2 regions of the Vibrio coralliirubri genome follow, and region 1 is predicted to be linked to the other one. Evidence: riboswitches for the same ligand, from Rfam matches in the RefSeq annotation. Region 1 holds a riboswitch; the other holds the start of a gene.
What was found. A riboswitch is a leader RNA that binds a small molecule or an ion and turns the genes downstream of it on or off. The one in region 1 is predicted to bind cyclic di-GMP.

Region 1 (3,422 bases):
AGCTTTTATTTAATTACATTCTTTTCAATGGTTTGACGACACTATCAAGTCCTTCAATCTTCAGAGCAAGACACAGTTTTAATAAATCGCCTAGTTCACCAGACGGGAATCCCTTTTTATCGAACCAAAGCAAATATTCTTCAGGTAAGTCAATCAGTGTACGACCCGCGTACTTTCCAAATGGCATCTGCATTCGAGCCAACTTAATCAGGTTCTCTTTCTCTAGCATTATTCGCTCTTTCTATGCGTCATCTATGTTGTGTAGAGTATCACCTAAACGTTCAACCCAATAGTTGATCGCGTCTTTGGCATCATCCAGCGAATCAATCATGGTTGAAAAGTCTTTATTACCCGCTTCACGATCGATGGCTGCAAACAGTGGTGTGCCCTCTTGAGCATCACTGACCAATAACTCTACACTCGCACTCCCAACATTGGTGTGCTCACCAGTTGTCACCTTAGAAATGGTTGACATCGCAAGGCCAAACGGCAGAACGCTGCTCGTTACAGCTAAGATCGGATTAGGCGTTTCAACGTTACTCAGAGCGATACTCAAGCGGAGCGTTTTTCCTGTCGGTTCATCGACAATCGTTTTATGAGGCGATATTTTCTCTTCCAAGCGTTCAACCATGTGCTCAGTGAGTTCCTGAATCTCTTCCTGATCCAACGAACCTTCTTCTGTTAAAACAAAAATTTGGTCGATCACTACAGAGTCGTAATCATCTAACTTGGATTTCAAACGCTGTGCGTCACGTAGCCCAACCCTTGCCCAAACCAAGTCGACGCCTCCGTCAGGCCCAGCCTGAAAATCTTCGTAGCTGGTAAATTTAGTAGCGGTTCTAATTGGGCCGCCTGCACAACCAAACAAGAAAATGCTGGTTGCAACAAGCAAAAGGACTTTTAAAGAGTTCATAACGCACTTAGCTAAAATTAAGGAATCTAACTAAGTATGCCATACCCTATGTGAAAAGGTTGTAGAAAAAGGGGGTAAAATTCAGAGCTAACTCTAAAATTAATCATGTTGAACAGTGTGTGCGTACTCTACAATTACCTGATTTCCTTCAATATAAGCATTTTGGATCTCACCATCAACACTCATTCTACTTTTCAGGTAGACCACTTTAGGCCCCGATTCATTACCCTCTTTTAGCGAAGGGAATACATTCCTTGGTTCCAAATGAAGTAAACGACAAAAGTGACTAATGAAAGACATGGTTAATGGCGTCTCCCCTCTTAGCACTCTTGAGAAATCAAGCTGGTTCATGCCTAACTTTTTTGAAAACTCCATCTGCGTAATTCGCATTCTCGATTTTTGTGACATCCACGTTTGATACAACGCGTCTCTGTCTAGTTCTGTGAATTCCATACCGACTCCTTTATATAATTCATACCAATCAATTGTCCGGTTTTTCATACATGGCGTGTCAGGGTTCGGTTAGTGGAAACCAAAGGTTTGGTTTTGATATGCGCTCAATTGTTATCCAAAGCAAAAATCAAAAGACAAAACCATTCACAAAAACAATTAGAGCAAATACTTTCTTAATTTATTTCAATCACTTATAGGTGAGCAAAGAATACATTTAGCAAGTTAATTTGTGACAAGAATTAAAAGTTCGAGATTAGCATTCCACATTTCAATCTATTCATTCGCATTTATAAAACGCGTTGACTACATTTCGCTTGCTTAAACGCACTTCTGGCAAACTATTTGAAAGAATAGGACGCAAAGCCACCGATCTGTCGACAATTATTCTATCTATGATAGCGGAGCTGCCACTTAATAGGATTTAAGTGCAAATGCGTGCCGGAGTGTTCTCTTTTTTGTCGGCCAAATACAGTAAGGACAAATAATGAAACAACTCCCAAAAAATCACTCATCGCTCTGTCGCTACTAAGCGTTAGTGGTGCAAGCTTCGGTCACGGTTATGTCTCGGCATACAATAATGGCGTCGCTGAAAGCCGTGTAGCGCTGTGTAAGTTCCCTGCGAGTGATACACAAGAGAAGAACACTAACTGTGGTGGTATTCAATACGAACCGCAAAGTGTCGAAGGTCCTGAAGGCTTCCCAGAGGTTGGCCCTGCAGATGGAAAAATCGCGAGTGCGCAATCTTCTTTAGCGGCTGCGCTAGACGAGCAAACGGCAGACCGTTGGGTTAAACGCCCTATCCAATCTGGCTCTCAATACTTTGAGTGGACATTCACAGCAAACCACGTGACTCACGATTGGAAATACTACATTACAAAAGCAGACTGGAATCCAAACCAGCCTTTGGCTCGCAGTTCTTTTGATCTAACCCCATTCTGTGTGGTCGAAGGCAATATGGAACAGCCACCAATGCAAGTAAGCCACTTGTGTAATGTCCCTGAGCGTGAAGGCTACCAAGTGATTCTTGCTGTTTGGGATGTGGGTGATACTGCAATGGCTTTCTACAACGTTATTGATGTGAAATTTGATGGCGATGGTCCGATCATTCCTGATTGGGATCAAGGTGGTCAAATCAACCCAACTCGCGACCTAAACATCGGTGATGCAGTTTACACTCGTGTCTTTGACCAATCTGGTGAGAACGCTTCATACAGCACAGAGCTAGTGATTGAGAACAACGAGCAAGGTAAAGCGAATAACTGGTCTTATGCATTGGCATCAAAGATCAACCAAGAGCAGACGCAAATCAAAGCGGGTCAATTGAATGACCAAGGTGATTTCGCTCCTGTATACGGCTCAAACCCGGTTTACTTAAAAGCAGGTTCAGGCTTTAAGAGCGTAGAGATCGGCTACAAGATTGATACTCCAGAGCCAGAGCATGAAGTTGAAGTAACAGGTTTAGAGTCAGAGTACATTATCGACGAGAATCAACCGACTCAACTTGATCTTACTCTAGCGGCAACGGGCGACGTTCAAGCAGAGCTCACGGTATACAACCACCATCGTGAAGCACTGGCGTCTCAGAAATCTGAACTTAAAGACGGACAAGTTGAAGATGTTCAATTGACTCTGTCTAAATCTGAAGCTGGCCACCACATGCTTGTAGTTGTGACCAAAGATGACCAAGGTAACTTAGTGGATCAGAACACGCTTGATTTCCACCTGATGGACGAGCAAACACCGCCACCAGCGGGCGATTACGACTTCGTATTCCCTGAAAGCATTGAGTCTTACACCGCGGGCACGAAAGTACTAAGCAGCGATGGTAGTGTTTATCAGTGTAAAGAGTTCCCATACTCTGGTTACTGTGTTCAATGGGCACCAACGGCAACTCAATACGAACCTGGCGTAGGTTCACACTGGCAAGATGCTTGGAACAAAGTGGACTAATTATTAGTAAGGTACTTACTTTCAAGTACGTAAGCTTGTGTAATTAGCCAAACAAAAACGGATGCCCAGAGCATCCGTTTTCTTATTCAGCAACAGCGGAAATGCG
Region 2 (3,422 bases), on a different replicon from region 1:
AAGAATCGCGTCACCTGTTTATCCGCGAAGCTAAAAAGCTGTGCCAGAAAGAGTTTAAGCGCTGGTTTATCTTAACGGCTGATGTAAACCCCTTGATGAAATATTTTAAAGATAGAGAGCTACCAATACCGACTCTTTATTTGATGGGTGAACGTGACTACATGTTTATTAAGCCTGTGAAAGAAATGGTCGCAGCGCATGAGTCGAGCGAGCTAGTAGAGATTCCGAATTGTGGGCACGTATGTAACGTGGAAAACCCTGAAGAGTTTAATCAGCGTTCGATTGCGTTTATTCAAAAACAAATTCAGTGATTTTGTAAATGCGAAATCAAAGATGATGATGGAATCGAATTGAAATAAAAACGGGAAGCTAATTTTAGCTTCCCGTTTTTATTTGGAGGAGGTATCTGACCGAATCGTTCTATCAGGTCACTGAAACCTTGCTATTCAGGTGAGGCAGCACCGCACTGCCAGCAAGAACCGAACTGCGCTTCGTTGACTTCATGACACTTACCACAACGCCACTCTTCATAGATGATCGAATCTTGCTGCTTTTGGTAGTCATTTACTAGCATGCGAGCTTTACTGGCCAATTTTGGCTCATATAACCATACGTAAGGGTCAGTTTCTTCAGTGAATGGGATTTCCCCCTTCAATCCGAACAACCCCTCACCACGGACTTCACAGGCAATATTCTCGCTTTCTAATAATCCACAGATGATATGAGCTTCTGTCGGATTCGATGCACTGAAGATTTTCATTGAAATAGAACCTTATTCAGCTATCTGTGTTATTTAGCTATTATAAACTATTCTGCTATAAACGTTATTCAGCTACGGGCGTTGAACGAAACTTACCCATCAACCATTTAGCCACTATTGGGAATATCCCCAATAACGCAAATGACAATAGTACTGAAGGGGAGACGATGCCCGAAAGTGAATCAATTTCTGCGAGCTGAGTACCAGCATTCAAGAAAACCGCCGTCCCCGGTAACATCCCGATTTGACTCGTAATGTAGTAACGACTCACTGACATCGGTGTTAGACCCATCAATAGGTTGATAAGGAAAAATGGGAATACAGGAATCAGACGCAGAGAAAACAGGTAAAATGCGCCGTCTTTTTCAACCCCCTTGTTAATCGTCGCCAATTTGTCACCAAACTTGGTTTGAATCCAGTCACGTAACAGGTAACGGCTACTTAAGAAGGCTAAAGTAGCACCGATCGCACTTGCGAAAGATACCAGCAGCAAGCTGTTCCAGAAGCCAAATAGCGCGGCCCCTAATAGGGTCACAACAGCGGCACCTGGAATGGAGAAAGCCGTAATCATTACATACGCGACAAAATAGATAGCGGCAGCCGCAATAAAGTTGCTGTCAATGTAGTCATTTAACACAGCTTGTTGGGCCTTAGCATTTTCAAGCGTTAGGTACTGGCCGAAATTGATGCCTAACAACACGATGGTTACGACCAACACAATACCCAATATCATTTTCTTACTCATTGATACTTCCTCTAAATTTTCAATGCATACCGATAGTATAGATAGACAGGCAAAGCATAGATTAACTTTCACCAGATATAAAAAAAGCCGCAGTAAATGCGGCTTAGTTGTGTATAGAGATTGTACTGACAATGTTAATTGACGCGATTGATAAGCTCTTCGCGACGCTGCTGCGGTATAACAGACCAATGTGTACCATTGATCGCGCCTTCTAGCGCCCAAAGTAGTTCAATACTGACAGAAGACGCATGCGATTCTTTGATGGCGTTAAATGCGTTTACAGAGCCAGATTCATATAAACGTTCTACAGAATCGATCCCTGCCTTTTTCAACATACGCTCGGTAGCGAGTCGAAGATTAGGCAGATCTTTGAGTCGGGTCGGCTTAGCAGAAGACTGCTCAGCTTTTTCTTCTTTAGCAAAACCTAGAGACGTGGTTGCAAGCTGCAAGATTTTCTCTTGGTCTTGCCAGAGGCCTTCAGGTAAAGCGAAATATTTAGTAACGACAGGGAAACCACGTTTTTTGTAGACGTACGGTTGAAACCCTTGTTGTTCGAATTGTTTCGTTGTGCCTTTGTCTGCGCGTATGTGCAACTGGTCATTTACAACCAGAGCAAACATAGTGTCATCAGCAAAAAGACCGAAGCCACCAAACATTGAGCGTGATTTTATTTTTCCTAGGGACTCAAATAACTTCATCGAGTCCTTTAGTATCGGTTTATCCATGTTATTTATCTCGGTGTATTTGAACTACGCCACCAAATAAGCAGGTCCGAGAGATTAGCAAAATGTTGCAATTAAATTGTCAATAAGCCGTAAATTACTAAATTATTAGTAGTTACTGCATTTTGCCATCGGTAACCCCGCTACCATACCAACGAGTGGTTTAGGCCGGAAGCTTTGCGTCTCACTCTTTCGAGTGGTTTGCCCTGTGCGTGACTGATTGAATAGAATAAAGTTTTTGTTGAATGAAGCTCACAGTTGATATTTCAAAATGTGATATTGCTTCAATTAATGATCTTTCCGTTGTGCATCTGGGTTCATTATAGTTGCTGATAAAAAAAGCGCACCTAAAGGTGCGCTTGATGAAATTAAACTCGAATTATCAATTAATTTAACGTTTTAACTGTACTTCGTTCAACAATTTCAGGGTGCATTTCGAAGACGCGTTTTTCGTGGTCTTTGTCTTTGATGCGCTCTAATAGAATTTCGAATGCATTCTTACCAACACGACGCTTTGGTTGGTGAACGGTCGTTAGCGGCGGAGAGAAGTATTCAGCCAGTTCGATGTTGTCGTAACCGATCACTGAGATATCTTCTGGAATGCGAATGCCTTTTTCTTGCAGGCGGCTCATTAAGCCGAGTGCCATTGTGTCGTTAAAGCAGAATACCGCCGTTGGACGATCTTCCATCTCAACGATTTGTTCTGCAGCAAGAACAGCCGTATCACACTCGAAGTTACCTTCGATGATCATATTTTCATCGGCAGAAATCTTAGCTTCGTTAAGTGCACGCTTGTAACCGGCAATACGTTCAACACATGCTGCTTTGTCTAAGTGGCCACTTAAACATGCAATCTTAGAGTGACCGCGTTCAATAAGGTATTTGGTCGCTAGGTAGCCACCTTCTTCAGAGTTATCGATGATCTTATCAGCCTGAGAGCTCTCAGGGCCCCAGTCCATGATAACTTTAGGGATGTCAGCGTGACGGTCTAACATCTCTCTTAGTTCTTCAGTTAGGTCAGAACACATAACTAAGATGCCATCTACACGTTTCTCTGCAAGCATTCGAATGTAGTCACGTTGCTTCTCATAGATACCGCCCGTATTACACAGGATCAAAGTGTAACCTTGACGGTAGCAGTAGCTCTCAACACCATCGATAACTTCAGAGAAGAATAGGTTAGTTGATTGAGTCA

Region 2: linked by a shared signal. The riboswitch ahead of OCV20_RS05950 (TfoX/Sxy family DNA transformation protein) and the one ahead of gbpA (N-acetylglucosamine-binding protein GbpA) in region 1 are both predicted to bind cyclic di-GMP.

What each region holds. Positions count from the first base shown of each region.
Region 1 is NZ_AP025471.1:1,199,953-1,203,374, forward strand. Features, by position in the region: gene OCV20_RS21985 (DUF3820 family protein) at 14-229, opposite strand; gene OCV20_RS21990 (DUF3313 domain-containing protein) at 242-913, opposite strand; gene OCV20_RS21995 (hypothetical protein) at 1,013-1,366, opposite strand; cyclic di-GMP riboswitch class I at 1,689-1,778, shown strand; gene gbpA (N-acetylglucosamine-binding protein GbpA) at 1,802-3,316, shown strand.
Region 2 is NZ_AP025470.1:1,261,872-1,265,293, forward strand. Features, by position in the region: gene OCV20_RS05935 (alpha/beta fold hydrolase) at 1-311, shown strand, start outside; gene OCV20_RS05940 (putative signal transducing protein) at 443-760, opposite strand; gene OCV20_RS05945 (TVP38/TMEM64 family protein) at 825-1,505, opposite strand; gene OCV20_RS05950 (TfoX/Sxy family DNA transformation protein) at 1,640-2,230, opposite strand; cyclic di-GMP riboswitch class I at 2,358-2,443, opposite strand; gene purR (HTH-type transcriptional repressor PurR) at 2,614-3,422, opposite strand, start outside.